DNA from 3 places in the Alteribacillus sp. HJP-4 genome. Region 1 is predicted to be linked to each of the others. Evidence: riboswitches for the same ligand, from Rfam matches in the RefSeq annotation. Region 1 holds a riboswitch; each other region holds the start of a gene.

Region 1 (4,781 bases):
AGTAAAAGGAGGAAGAGAGTACCCCGCTTATGGAGATGATTACAGCCGCTGCAGCCGGACCGATCATTTGACCTGCCCCATAAAAAAAGGTAAGCCTGCTGATGACGCGATTGCTTTCCCTGCCTGCTGCAGCCCGGCCTTCACTCATTACCATGGTTACTATCCCCATAAAGGTTGCTCCAAAGAGAATGGACCCGAGCAGAGCTCCAACAGCATTAAAAAATACGACCGGTAAAGCTATTCCAATTATTTGGACAACGAAAGCAAACTGAATAGCCGGAAGATTGCCGATTCTTGACGCGATTGCAGCCCAAATGACACATGATGGGGCTGCTGCAGCCCCGACAAACACCCAGCTCAGGGAAGGTGCTGAGTGAAGAAATGGTATTTCTGATGCAAATGCTACAAGGTAGGTGCCGCTTATAATATATCCTATGCCCTCCATAAAATAAGCAGCTGTCAGCCAAGGTATTATTCTGGAATTGTGGTTTGTACCTGTGCTTTCTGGCATTATTTTTTGCTCCGGGGGATCTTTGACCCAGTTCAGAACAGCTCCTCCAAGTAAAAAGGAGAGCAGCCCGAGTGAGAGCCAGACTCCGTTCCATTCTGCTATCTGCATAACAATTGGTACAAGAAGACCAGTGCTTATAATGCCGAGCCCGACTCCCCCAAACAAATATCCAGACAAGGGAAGTCTGCCTCTGCTGGCCAGGGTGTCTAAAATGAGACTTGAAACGAGCACAAATACAATCCCACTCGACAATCCGGACCCAAACCTTAAGGCATGCCAGCCCCACTCTAAATTCGTAAGTCCCATTCCGAGCGTCGTGGCTGCATTCATACTAAAGAATATGTAAACATTGAATGCTCTTCCTCGTTTCCAGCTCAGTTTTCCAGCAAGCAGAGCACCGACCAGATAGCCGAGGTAATTACTTGACGCCAGATACCCTGCGGACTCATTATTTAAAGATGTATGCTCCACCATTACCGGGAGTATTGGTGTGTATGCAAACCGTCCTATTCCCATGACGACTGCAAGCACGATCACACCAGAAAGTAATATAAAAAAAATAGATGCTTGCTTGGGCGTTTTTAATCCTGCAGACTGACTCATGGATGTCACTTCCTTATAAACTTGTTCTATCTAGCATTCTAGCAATAGAGGACGAATCTTGGAAGCGATTGACATAGAACAAATTTTCCTATAAAATTTTAGATAATATAACCACTGGGGGCGTCTTTTGACTGAGACAGAGAATTCTGGTCCCTTTGAACCTGATCTAGTTGATACTAGCGGAGGGAATGTTGGTACGGTCCTTTTTAGGAGAGTTTGTGAAGTCCCGTCCCCGTTTTCCTGAGGGATGGTTTTTTTGTTTTCTTAAGTTTTGAATGTACTATGGCTATGCTTTTCTTCTGTACAGATGTTCTCGAGTTGTAAAAATAATATTAATTATTCACTAGGGGTGCCTTAACCGGCTGAGATCAACGGAAGTTGAAACTCTTTGAACCTGAACTGGAAAAACCAGCGGAGGAAAGTGATTGCAGCATGCACTCAGCAGCCGCCGCCTCTTTCCTCACAGCAGGGAAGGGGCTTTTTTTCGCTGCGGAAAAGGGGGATTAAGAAAAGTGCAGCTTCATGCTATTTCTTCAGGAAATCAGAGTATAGAAAAATGGCACGAGGTGACATTGCAGACTCACCATTATGTCGATTTTGTACACATCAGAGAAAAAAAGTGGTCCAGAAAAGATATAGAAGCTGGAATTCGGCTGCTGCTTCAAAGTAATGTCCCGAAAATGAAAATAATAGTGAACAATCAGCCAGAGCTGGTTGAAAAATATAATCTTGGCGGTATTCATTATCCTGAACACTCCCCTATCCGGAAGCTGACTGGAAAAGTTCTGCACGGTGCTTCTGTGCATAGCGTTACTTCTGCTGTGGAGAAAGAAAAACAAGGTGCAGATTATCTGTTTTTCGGACATGTGTTTGCTTCTTCAAGCAAACAAGGGGTCGCAGCCAGAGGATTAATGAAGCTTCAAGAAGTGACAGCAGCTGTCAATATTCCAGTAATTGCGATTGGTGGAATGACAAAAGACAACCTCAGAAAAACAGCTCTTCATGGAGCAAAAGGAGCGGCGGTGCTCTCAGGAATTTATTATGCAGAAAACCCTGGTGCAGAAGCTGCCGCTTTGCGAAAGGAAGGTCAAAATTGATTCAATCCTATGACGTAATTATCATTGGTGGAGGAGTAAACGGCTGCTCGATTGCATACCAGCTGGCTAAACGGAACTATAGAGTGAAACTGCTGGAGAAGGGAAGGATTGCCGAAGAAGCTTCCAGCGCTGCAGCGGGTATGCTCGGAGCTCAATCGGAGTTAAAGAATAAGGGCGCATTTTTTGATTTTGCCAGGACGAGCAGAAATATGTTTTCTGAACTTGTACCGGAAGTGGAGAAGGCTTCTGGATTAACAGTTTCCTACCTTAAGAATGGGATGCTGAAGGTTGCGGTGACAGCGGAAGAAGCCCTTCAGCTTCAACAGATAAGGGTTATACAGGAAGCTGAAGGAGAGCATGTGGAATGGTTGAATGCAGAGGAAGTCCTCCATCGGGAGCCTGAAATCAAGGGAAGAATTCAGGGAGCTCTTTATATTCCTCAGGATGGACAGGTAAAGGCTCCTGACTGGACAAAAGCTCTGGCACGGGCGGCAGCGAATATCGGGGCTGACCTGCAGGAGTATATTAGCGCTGACAGATTAATAGAAGATAATGGCAGAACCACTGGCGTAGAGACCTGTTACGGGCCTGTTTACGCTCCGCATGTGGTGGTCGCAGCAGGCGCGTGGTCCGAAAGTCTGCTGAATAAAGATAAAGCACCAGTTCCACAGATGATCCCAGTAAAAGGCGAATGTGTGTCACTAATACCTGAGCGGAGTGTGATCCGTTCCACCATTCATGCCAGCGACTTTTATATCGTTCCTAAGGCAGACGGATCGGTTATTATCGGTGCCACGGAACGGGAGGGACACATGGATAAAAAAGTTATGGCAGAAGCCGTGCAAACTCTGCTCCGCAAAGCCTGCAGCCTTGTTCCTGCATTTGAAAGAGCCGAGTGGGGCCGGGCATGGGCAGGAGTGAGACCACAGACAGCGGATGGTATGCCATATCTGGGAGCTTACGGACAGAAAGGATTATGGCTGGCGGCAGGCCACTACAGAAACGGTATTCTACTCTCCGCTGTTACAGGGGAATGGATGGCGGATATGATCGATGGAAAACCCGTCCGTTCAGACTGGAAATCCGCTTTTTGCCCGAAAAGAACTATCGAAGGAAAGGAAGATCGCATTGGAAGTTACCATTAATGGTGTAAAGCAGAATTTGCCGGACTCAGCAGACAGCGTGAGCGGTCTATTAGAACATCTTCATTTATCAGGGAAAAAAGCAGTGGTGGAACGTAATGGCACAGTACTGAAAAAAGATGAGCATGCGGATGAAGCTGTTGAAGAAGGAGATATTCTTGAGATTGTCCATTTTGTAGGAGGAGGGTGAATTTTTATGTTAAACATTGGGCCATATTCTTTTAATTCACGATTATTTTTAGGAACAGGAAAATATGAAAATGCAGAGATTCAGAGGTGCTCAGTACAGAAGTCGGAAACGGAGGTGCTGACATTTGCCGTAAGAAGAATGAATATATTCGATACCTCTCAGCCGGATCCTTTCGAAGAAATGGATCTGTCGGGTTTCCGCCTTCTGCCTAATACAGCGGGAGCAAAAACAGCTGATGAAGCAGTAAGAATTGCAAAAATGGCAGATGCAGCGAATATGTGCGATATGATTAAAGTCGAGGTTATAGGCTGTGATAAAACACTACTTCCCGATCCAGTGGAGACATTGAAAGCTTCTGAAATACTTCTTAAAGAAGGCTACACGGTGCTGCCATATACGTCTGATGATGTAGTGCTGGCAAGAAAGCTTCAAGAACTTGGGGTGCATGCAATCATGCCGGGAGCTTCCCCGATCGGAACAGGTCTTGGTATTATAAATCCTTATAATCTGTCTCATATTATCGAGCAGGCAGAAGTGCCGGTAATTGTGGATGCCGGCATTGGAAGTCCCAAAGATGCTTCCTACGCAATGGAGCTTGGGGCAGACGGCATTCTCTTAAACACTGCAGTGTCCGGTGCAGAAGTTCCAGAAAAGATGGCAGAAGCAATGAAATATGCAGTGGAAGCCGGTAGACTCGGATATGAAGCAGGACGGATAGATAAGAAATTTTATGCTCAGGCAAGCAGTCCGGCTGAAGGAATGAGCAGACTTTGAGAGAAAGATATTCAAGGCAGGAATTGTTTTCCGGAATAGGAGCTGACGGTCAAAGAAAGCTGCAGAAGGCAGAAGTAGTGATTATCGGGGCCGGGGCGCTTGGAAGCAGTGCAGCAGAAACCCTCGTACGTGCTGGGGTAGGAAGCATCACTATTATTGACCGGGATTACGTTGAATTCAGCAACCTGAACCGTCAGCAGCTTTATACAGAAAACGACGCAGCGGGCACTATCCCCAAAGCTGCAGCCGCAGAAAAACGGCTCCGCGAGATTAATAGTAATATCACTATTAATGCGATAATTGGGGAAGCAGATATCGCTTTTTTGGAAACTGTTACCACCTGTGATCTTATCATCGACGCACTTGATAATTTTGAGACCAGGATGCTCGTGAATGACTTCTGCCAAAAGCACAATATCCCATGGATATACGGGGCATGTATTGGAAGCTATGGACTAACATTA
Region 2 (4,781 bases), on a different contig from region 1:
CGTGGTAATAAAAGCAAACAGCTTTTTATTAGAAAAATTATTCATACGAGCCTCCACCATAATAAGTACGTCTACAATTATATCATTTCTTTTGAGGTCGAAAGGAAGAAAATATGAGAACAAATTCAAAAAAGTATGGGTTTTACTAAAAAGAGGTTGACGAACAGCAGATCTATGAGAGGATCGAAAATCTGCTGTCATGGAGCAGAAGCCAAAAGTCTTCAGCATAATCATGGCAGCAATTCGAAAAAAAAGCCCGGTACCGGTTTCTAACCGGATACCCGAGCTTTTAAAGGTGTGTTATTCCGTTGTTTCGTGCTGAAAATACGTTTGATCATATAAATGCTCTACATCTTCATCCGTCATCATAGTAAACTGTTGATCTTCCATACCCCTGACCTTCGTTAAAAATGTAATCATGTTCTGACGCTCTCTTCTTTTCATTTTGTATGCTCCCCTTTCTGTGTTACTACAGAATATTAATTTAAATGTATTATATAACAGATAATTTCATTCCGTCAACACATTTTTCAGAATTTTTTATCAGAGGAATCAATTTCATAAGAGCAATTCAGAATATAAAACACGAACATTCGATTGTAGCGTAAGGCGACGACTCCTGGTCGATTAATACCGGCCACGTCCTGTGGCCAACATCGACACTAGCACGTCCTGGGCGTCGTGGGACTAGCTTGAGGTGAAGACCCCGCAGGCAGCTTTTTGCTGCTGAGGAGGCTGAGGCCAAGCCCACGGAAAGCGTTCGCCTGAAGCGAAAGTCGAATGATAAAGAGAAAGTAGATTTTAATACCCGCATTTTTCGTTGTGAAATTGACTTATGAAATTCATTCAGAGGTGAAATTTATTCAGTTTTGGGGTTTTCATTTTTTATAATATCTCCTATACTTGGTGTAATTGAATAATGAATCAACTAGGGGAGTCCGATGAGCCGGGCTGAGAAGAAAATGCCATGAATTTTTCTGACCCTTCGGACCTGATCTGGTTCATACCAGCGTAGGGAAGTTAGAATCGTGAAAGCAAGGTTCTTTAGCAGCTTCTAAATGACAGCCGGTCCAAAATGAATGGGCCGGCTTATTTTATTTTTTATTGCCTGCTGTGCCCTTTCGTCTATGCGCCAAGATCTCGTCCTTTACTATTTTTAAAAGGAGAGATTTTTTTATGTCCAATTCATCCATTTCCCACGAGAACGTGCACCATTTATCTAATCTTCCAGGGAGTAAAAAAGTGTATGTCAGCGGATCCCGTCCTGACCTGCGCGTGCCAATGCGAAAAATTGAATTAAGCGACACGGCCGGAACCTTTGGCGAGGAAAAAAACCCTCCGATCCACCTGTACGATACAAGCGGTCCATATACAGATGAAGAAGAGCTTATCAGCTTCGAAAAAGGGCTGAAATCGATTCGTGCCGAGTGGATAAATGAACGCCGGGATTCAGAAGAATATGAGGGAAGATTAATACGTCCTGAAGATAATGGATTGAACTCCCACAGCCGGCCACCTGTATTTCCTGGATTAAAAAGAACTCCCCGCCGGGCAGTAAGTGGTAAAAATGTAACTCAGCTGCACTATGCGAAACAAGGCATTATTACACCGGAGATGGAATTTATAGCTATAAGAGAAGACATGTCACCGGAATTCGTCCTTAAGGAAGTAGCAGAAGGAAGAGCGATAATTCCTTCCAATATTAATCATCCCGAAATAGAACCGATGATTATCGGACGAAATTTTCATGTAAAGATCAATGCAAATATTGGCAACTCTGCTGTCACATCCTCCATCGAAGAAGAAGTTGAAAAAATGACCTGGGCCATCCGCTGGGGAGCAGATAATATTATGGATCTTTCCACCGGTAAAAATATACACACCACAAGAGAATGGATTATCCGCAACTCCCCTGTGCCAGTCGGCACTGTTCCTATTTACCAGGCACTGGAAAAGGTTAATGGTACCGCTGAGGAATTAACATGGGAAATCTATAGGGATACTCTAATAGAACAGGCTGAACAGGGTGTAGACTACTTTACTATTCATGCCGGGGTGCTTTTGCGCTATGTACCGCTTACCGCGGGCCGACTGACAGGAATAGTCTCCAGGGGAGGTTCCATTATGGCGCAGTGGTGCTTATACCACCACCAGGAAAGCTTCTTATATACGCATTTCGATGAAATCTGCGAAATAATGAAAACATATGATATCGCGTTTTCTCTTGGAGACGGCCTCCGCCCAGGATCTATCGCAGACGCGAATGACGAAGCTCAATTTGCAGAATTAGAGACGCTAGGAGAATTAACAAAAAGAGCCTGGAAGCATGATGTTCAGGTTATGGTAGAAGGGCCAGGCCACGTGCCGATGCACTTGATAAAAGAAAATATGGATAAACAGCTGGAGGTCTGCGAAGAAGCTCCTTTCTACACTCTCGGTCCGCTTACTACTGATATAGCACCGGGATATGACCACATCACTTCAGGGATCGGCGCTGCTCAGATCGGGTGGTACGGTACAGCAATGCTTTGCTATGTCACACCAAAAGAACATCTCGGCCTGCCTAATAAAGAGGATGTCCGCGAAGGTGTTATCACATATAAAATTGCTGCCCATGCCGCAGATTTAGCGAAGGGCCATCCAAATGCCCAGAAAAGGGATGATGCATTATCTAAAGCCCGGTTTGAATTCAGATGGAGAGATCAATTCAACCTCTCTATTGACCCGGAAAGAGCACTTGAATTTCATGATGAAACCCTTCCGGCAGAAGGAGCTAAGACTGCCCACTTTTGTTCGATGTGCGGCCCGAAATTTTGCAGCATGCGAATTTCCCAGGATATTCGTAATTACGCTCGGGAGCATGACATGAATACAACAGAAGCAGTGGAAACTGGGATGAAGGAAAAAGCGGAAGCCTTTAAAAAATCCGGCAGCCGCCTTTACCAATGATGTGAAGGGAGAGAACCTATGAATCGAGCAGCGGCTGAAATTCAGGAAGAAATAGCCCGGACAAAAAAGCATCTGGATCTATTAGAAGTGGCGCTTCATCGTTTACAAAACGAGTGTAACCACACTTTTGAAGGAAATGAATATTATCAGATATGTGTAAAATGCAGGCTTACGAAGGTTCTGTACTATTAAGGTAACAGGCAGCAGGCTGTCTGTCTTTCATGGAAAAACGTCAGGAATAGGAATGATTTGGGGCTGTAGCAAAAGCCCCTTTTTATAGAAAAAGTAGTATCCTAAATAGAAGAGAGCAGGGGACAAGTCCGAAGACTCCAGTGGGAAGAGCAGCGGCTGAAGATCCACCGGGCGCGGGTTTCGCCCGGTTAGCTGAAGCGCTGCCCACGGAAAGCGAAGGACTTGTCCACTGCTTTTTTTACCATACAAAAGGGGGCGAGTATCATTTATGATACAGCCCCATGATATATAGAGAATACATTTCTCTATTTTATTCATGATAAATATTGCCCATTTGTTAAAAGAGGTATGAAAGACCTTTGACAACTTTTCCTGCATTTTCTACAATTTTTGTAACTGTTTTTTATACATATCGACAGTTTATGTAGAACTATGGAAGGAGAAAGGAGACGTTTATGAGAAAATATTCATACGCAGCAATAGCCGCAATACTTGGATTTAGTTTACTTACTGCCTGTGGTACGAGCGAAGAAAACGGCTCTCCGGAAGAAAACGACGCGGAAGAAATGCAGGAAACTGAAGGAACTGATGAAGTGAAAGAGCAAGAAGAAACTCCTGAAGATGAAGAGGAAGCTGAAAACGAAGAAGAAGAAACTGATGATACAGATGCTGAAGAAGAATCTGATTCAGAAGAGAAGTCTGATTCAGAAGAGGAGACTGATTCAGAAGAAGAATCAGCAGATCTCGAAGAGACTGCCTCTGAAGAAGAAGATACCTCTTCGAGCGCGGAGGATGAAGAGAAAATTACTGAAACTGTCACTCTCTTTTTCTCTGATGAACAATTATTGGAAACGTTAAAAGTGGATCAGGAAGTTACTGCTGCTTCAGAAGATGAAATTCCCCTTGCAGCACTGGAAGCGTGGATTGCCGGTCCGGAAAGTGATGAATTAACATCTTTGTTTGAAGGAACGAATGTGGAGGTTCAATCCGTAGAAGGGCATGACGGTACTGCGGAGGTTTCATTTTCAGAATCGTTACTTGATGCGAATGCTGGTTCAAGCATGGAGATTGCCTTTACGGAACAAATTGCACTGATTATGCAGCAATTCGGCTATGATCAAACAAAAGTATTAATTAATGGAGAAGAAGAAGAAACTCTCTTCGGTAATAATGATGCCACTGAGCCTATTCAAGCTGGGAATCCAGATGATTATGAAAGCGTAGATTAAACAGCAACTGTCTGACCATGAAAGTCAGACAGTTTTTTTGCGTCATTCTCTTCAGGTAGTCGTTTCTATCGAATCTGTCTGATAATATTTCACGAGGGTTATTTTCTTTCCGTTTTCGTCTAATAATAATTTATCGCTCCATTTTTTCATAATTGCAATACCACGCCCTGACTCTGTCAGCGCTTCAGCCGTCTCCTTCAGTATTACTCCAGGGCTTTCATCATACTTATTATTACCATCCTTTGAAAAAGTCGGCCCAAAATCTGCTACCGTAATAACGATCTTTTCTTCATCTACACGCAGATAAACCTCAGCCAGAATTCCTCCTGGGCCTGTGCCATGGCTGATTGCATTATTAATAGCTTCATTTACAGCTACTTCAAAAGTAAACTGATCCTCTTCAGTTAATAT
Region 3 (4,781 bases), on a different contig from region 1:
ACTATGTTACCATAACCATGATTTTGAACTCGAACAGCTGTCGGATGGACGCTCGGCGCTGGAGACCATTTTTGAAGATACGGCACCGGAAAATGTAAAAACCGAGCTGGATATTTATTGGCTGACGAAGGCAGGAGAGGACCCGGTGGAGTGGATTAAGCGCTACAATAGGCGGGCTCCTCTCGTCCACTTAAAGGATATGACCACCGATGACGAGAAGTTTTTTGCGGAACTGGGAACAGGAGGAGTTAATTTAGAAGGAGTTCTTGGGATGAGTGAAGAAGCAGATATTGAGTGGTGGGTGGTAGAGCAGGATCAAAGCCGCCGAACGCCCCTTGAGAGTATAGAAATGAGTATCAATTACTTAAAAAAACAAAAATAGTAGGAGGAACTATCATGAGTACTTTAAGAGTCGGCATCGTCGGATGCGGCAGTATCGCCCAGCACCGCCATCTGCCGGAATACGCGGCTAATAGTAATGTAGAAATTATTGGCGTATGTGATGTTGTTGCGGACCGGGCGAAAGAAATGGCCATTAAATATGATGCGAAAGCCTTTACTGAATATGAGGAAATGCTTAAGGATGAAAAAATCGACGCCATCAGCGTCTGCCTGCCTAACTACCTGCATGCCCCGGTTTCCATTGCTGCTTTAAACGCAGGTAAACATGTGCTTTGTGAAAAGCCGATGGCAACTTCACGTGATGAAGCGGAAAACATGATTTCAGCAGCAAATTCCTCCGGGAAAAAGCTGATGATCGCTCATAACCAGAGATTCGTACCAGCTCACCAAAAGGCAAAGCAGCTGCTCGCAGACGGGGCGCTTGGTAAAATTTACAGCTTTCGTACAGCTTTTGGCCACGGTGGTCCGGAAGGCTGGAGTATCGATGGTGCAAAAAGCTGGTTCTTTAAAAAAGAAGAAGCATTTATCGGCGCAATGGGGGATCTCGGTGTCCATAAAACCGATATGCTCCGCTATATTTTAGGAGAAGAATTTGCAGAGGTTGGGGCATTTGTTGAAACAAGCGCAAAGCAGAATGCCGATGTAGATGATACAGCAGTATGTGTACTGAAAACGGAAAGCGGCATCGTCGGAACCCTTGCAGCAAGCTGGTCCTACGTTGCCGGAGAAGATAATTCGACAATCATTTATGGAGAAAAGGGAATCGCACGCCTGCTTGATGACCCAGTCGATTCATTGATTGTTCAGTATCAGACAGGGGAAACTGTCAAATACGAGCTCGGCGGTATTCAATCGAACGATGAAGGAGGCCAGACGACGACAGAAGTAATCGACCGTTTTGTTAAGGCAATATTGAATGATGAGGAATCTCCCGTCTCTGGAAAAGAAGGCATGAACTCGCTGCAGGTCATTTTAGCAGCGTTGGAATCCCAGGAAACAAAGCAGATAATATCTATAAATAAGGAAGTGTCGGTCAAATGAAATTAGGAGTATTTACCGTATTATTTGCAGACAAACCATTCGAAGAAATGCTTGATCACGTCCAGGCTTCAGGATTAAAGGCAGTTGAAATCGGAACAGGAGGCTATCCCGGCAATAATCACTGTGACATTGATGCTCTGCTGGACAGCGAAGGAGCACGCAAATCATATCTCGACAAAGTTCACAGCCGCGGCTTAACCATCAGTGCGTTCAGCTGCCACGGCAACCCGATCTCTCCAGACAAGGATTTTGCTGAAGAGTGCCATCAGGTATTCAGAAAGACAGTTAAGCTGGCTTCGTTAATGAACGTTCCGGTGGTTAACACTTTTTCCGGTACACCGGGAGATCATGACGACGCCAAATACCCGAATTGGCCGGTGACGCCATGGCCGAATGAGTACGGTGATATTTTAAATTGGCAGTGGGAAGAAAAGCTTATTCCTTATTGGAAGGAACAGGGAGCTTATGCTGAAGAGCACGGGGTAAAAATAGGTCTGGAGCTACACGCAGGCTTTCTTGTGCACACCCCGCACACTATGCTGAAGCTGCGCGAAGCGACAAATGATGCCGTTGGCGCAAATCTCGACCCAAGTCATTTATGGTGGCAGGGTATTGATCCAGTAGCCGCGATTAAAATTCTCGGACGGGCGAATGCAATCCACCATTTCCACGCGAAAGATACGTATATCGACCAGGAGAATGTAAATATGTATGGACTGACGGACATGCAGCCATACGGCGAGGTACAGACCCGCGGATGGAGCTTCCGTTCCGTCGGTTATGGCCACAGCATGCAGGAATGGTCCAATATAATCAGCGCCCTCCGAACATTCGGATATGATTATGTCGTCAGTATTGAACACGAGGATCCGATCATGTCGATTGATGAAGGCTTCCGCCAGGCCGTGAAAAATCTGAGGGACGTGAATATCGAAGAGCAGCCTGCAGAGATGTGGTGGGCTTAAAATTTTAGAAAAACAAGCCTGTTGTGAGTCATTCACAGCAGGCTTGTTTTCATTGTTTGAGTATAAGGTTTTCTGAAGGAAATATGTAAATACAGCAGTTAATGTTTTGTCAATGCCTGGAGGTGGTAATTTTTGGACAAGGAGGTGGAATAAAATGATACACATTAAAACGCTGGGTATGAAAACAGCGTTGATTAGTTTTGTGTTATTACTCGTATTAACTGGGTTCGGTAACCAATGGGTCAACACCATGCTGCTTGCCCTATTAATGGTGCTGATTTCTTATGTTGCAGCAGGAGATATATTTATTTTAAAGCTAACTAACAATATTGTTGCCATAGCCGCTGATTTAGTACTCACGTTATTAATGGTTTTGGTTGTTTCCATCCCCATTCTCGATACGGCTGTTCCTTTTCCAATTGCCCTGGTTGCTGCAATTCTTATCACGGCAGGAGAGTGGTTCTTTCATAAATATATGAAACGTAACGTGCATCCGGAGCTGGATCAAGCGATGCCATCTTAAACAATAACACGTCAAATCTCGAAATGAGGTTTATATATAAACAATTTAAGGTACGCTGCGAATGAACAGGAACGGGAGCATCTTTCCCATGTTTTGGTTAAGCTAGCTGATAAAACAAATAAATAAATTCTTTGACAAAGAGACGGGAAAAAAACAAAACCAAGCTCAATGCATGGTTTTTTGAATTGACAATGCTTCTCATCGTGTTAAGATAAAATGAAATGTTCATAATAGATTTTCCACTAGGGGAGCCGGGGGACCGGCTGAGACAAAAGGAAGAACTTTTAAACCCTTAGAACCTGATCTGCGTAACTGCAGCGGAGGGAAGTGGATTCGTTACAGAAATGATAAATATATCTGAAGCGGCCACTTTCTTTTAAGAGAGTGGTCTTTTTCAATTGGGGAACGACGAAATAAAGAGGGGGCATCCGGCGGATGAATTCAGCCTATCAGGAAATGAAGAAAATGATAAAAGCATTAATCCTTGAAGAGTCGGTTTCGTCTGATGAATTTTTTGAGAGAGCGAAACAGCTTTTTGCTTATCAATATCACCATAATCAGCCATACCGGAAATTCTGCCGCAGGCGCAGGGTGCGCCCGGCAGCGGTTCAGCGCGTCACCGATATTCCTCCCATACCGATTCAGGCGTTTAAGGAAGCGCCGTTATTATGTTCAGCTGATGAGGAGATCGAGAGGACATTTATGACGAGCGGGACGACTAATCCAAACAAACGTGGAAAAAATGGTCAGCGCGACCTTGAAATTTATGATCTCTCCACGAAGGTACATTTTAAAAAATCAATGCTGCCGGATGTCAGTAAAATGAAAATGATCCTCCTCTTTCCCGAGGAAAATGAATTGCCGAATTCATCTCTCGCTCATTATCTTCATGTGATTAAAGAAACGTTTGGAGCAGAAGACAGTGAATATGTTGTCTCAGCGGACGGCTTTGATAAAGAAAGACTGTCCATGCTCTTAAAAAAATCGGAAGAAAAGGATGAGCCTGTATTTATCCTGGGAGCTACCTTTTCAATTATTGCCTACTTAGATGAATGCGTGGAAAATGGCATCTCCTACCGTCTTCCGGCTGGAAGCCGGATTATGGACACGGGGGGGTCTAAAGGATATTCAAGAGAAATAGAGCCTCTTGAGTTGAAAAAACGATTAAGCAGACTGTTTTCCATTCCTGAGCATGCCTGCGGCAACATGTACGGGATGACAGAGCTCAGTTCACAAATTTATGACCAGACTCTGCGGCTGGGGGGGAGAAAGGGTCTCAAAAGACCTCCGCATTGGCTGAAAACGATCATCGTGGACCCGGAAACTCTTCAAGAAAAACGAGAAGGTGAAGCAGGAATTATCGTTCATTATGATTTGGCTAATATTAACTCGGTTGCGGCAATCATGACCGAAGATATTGGTAAAAAAGAGGGAGACGGTTTTCATTTACTTGGCCGGGCAGCCGGTACGGAAGCCAAAGGCTGTTCCCTTGCATTAGAAGAATTTTTGTCATCCCGCCTGGGCGAAGATGGTTCTTTATGACATCTCTTTATACAGGAGCCTTCCTCACGGGACTATCGGAAAAGAATGTGACCTTTACTCGTCTTACCTATGAAAATCATGGACGGAATGTCCAAATCGATGTACCACAATTAGAAAAATCACAGCTGCAGACAATCATTTCCTCAATAAAACACCAACAAAGAGAGTATCTCAACGGGCGCACCACCTCTGAGATGGTTGAAATTATAGATGAAGTTGTCCAGAAGTGGCTTAACCCCACTTACGAGCTCCGTCAATTTGCAGAAGAAACCCTTCCTGTGATCACTGGCTATGATGAGGAAATGATT

What was found. Region 1 has a riboswitch for thiamine pyrophosphate ahead of ACE4RR_RS08230 (thiamine phosphate synthase). Riboswitches for the same ligand answer to the same signal wherever they lie in the genome.
Region 2: it holds a riboswitch for thiamine pyrophosphate, as region 1 does, so the genes downstream of both, thiC (phosphomethylpyrimidine synthase ThiC) here and ACE4RR_RS08230 (thiamine phosphate synthase) in region 1, are expected to answer to the same signal.
Region 3: it holds a riboswitch for thiamine pyrophosphate, as region 1 does, so the genes downstream of both, ACE4RR_RS00345 (LuxE/PaaK family acyltransferase) here and ACE4RR_RS08230 (thiamine phosphate synthase) in region 1, are expected to answer to the same signal.

What each region holds. Positions count from the first base shown of each region.
Region 1 is NZ_JBHIKY010000007.1:45,913-50,693, reverse strand. Features, by position in the region: gene ACE4RR_RS08235 (YbfB/YjiJ family MFS transporter) at 1-1,114, opposite strand, end outside; TPP riboswitch at 1,221-1,320, shown strand; TPP riboswitch at 1,450-1,551, shown strand; gene ACE4RR_RS08230 (thiamine phosphate synthase) at 1,540-2,211, shown strand; gene thiO (glycine oxidase ThiO) at 2,208-3,356, shown strand; gene thiS (sulfur carrier protein ThiS) at 3,340-3,543, shown strand; gene ACE4RR_RS08215 (thiazole synthase) at 3,550-4,317, shown strand; gene ACE4RR_RS08210 (ThiF family adenylyltransferase) at 4,314-4,781, shown strand, end outside.
Region 2 is NZ_JBHIKY010000030.1:19,049-23,829, forward strand. Features, by position in the region: gene ACE4RR_RS19030 (BH0509 family protein) at 301-444, opposite strand; TPP riboswitch at 921-1,035, shown strand; gene thiC (phosphomethylpyrimidine synthase ThiC) at 1,177-2,949, shown strand; gene ACE4RR_RS19040 (serine protease) at 2,968-3,141, shown strand; gene ACE4RR_RS19045 (GerMN domain-containing protein) at 3,597-4,370, shown strand; gene ACE4RR_RS19050 (ATP-binding protein) at 4,422-4,781, opposite strand, start outside.
Region 3 is NZ_JBHIKY010000001.1:81,932-86,712, reverse strand. Features, by position in the region: gene ACE4RR_RS00365 (sugar phosphate isomerase/epimerase family protein) at 1-382, shown strand, start outside; gene ACE4RR_RS00360 (Gfo/Idh/MocA family protein) at 397-1,443, shown strand; gene ACE4RR_RS00355 (sugar phosphate isomerase/epimerase family protein) at 1,440-2,408, shown strand; gene ACE4RR_RS00350 (DUF2512 family protein) at 2,563-2,931, shown strand; TPP riboswitch at 3,166-3,274, shown strand; gene ACE4RR_RS00345 (LuxE/PaaK family acyltransferase) at 3,367-4,473, shown strand; gene ACE4RR_RS00340 (acyl-CoA reductase) at 4,470-4,781, shown strand, end outside.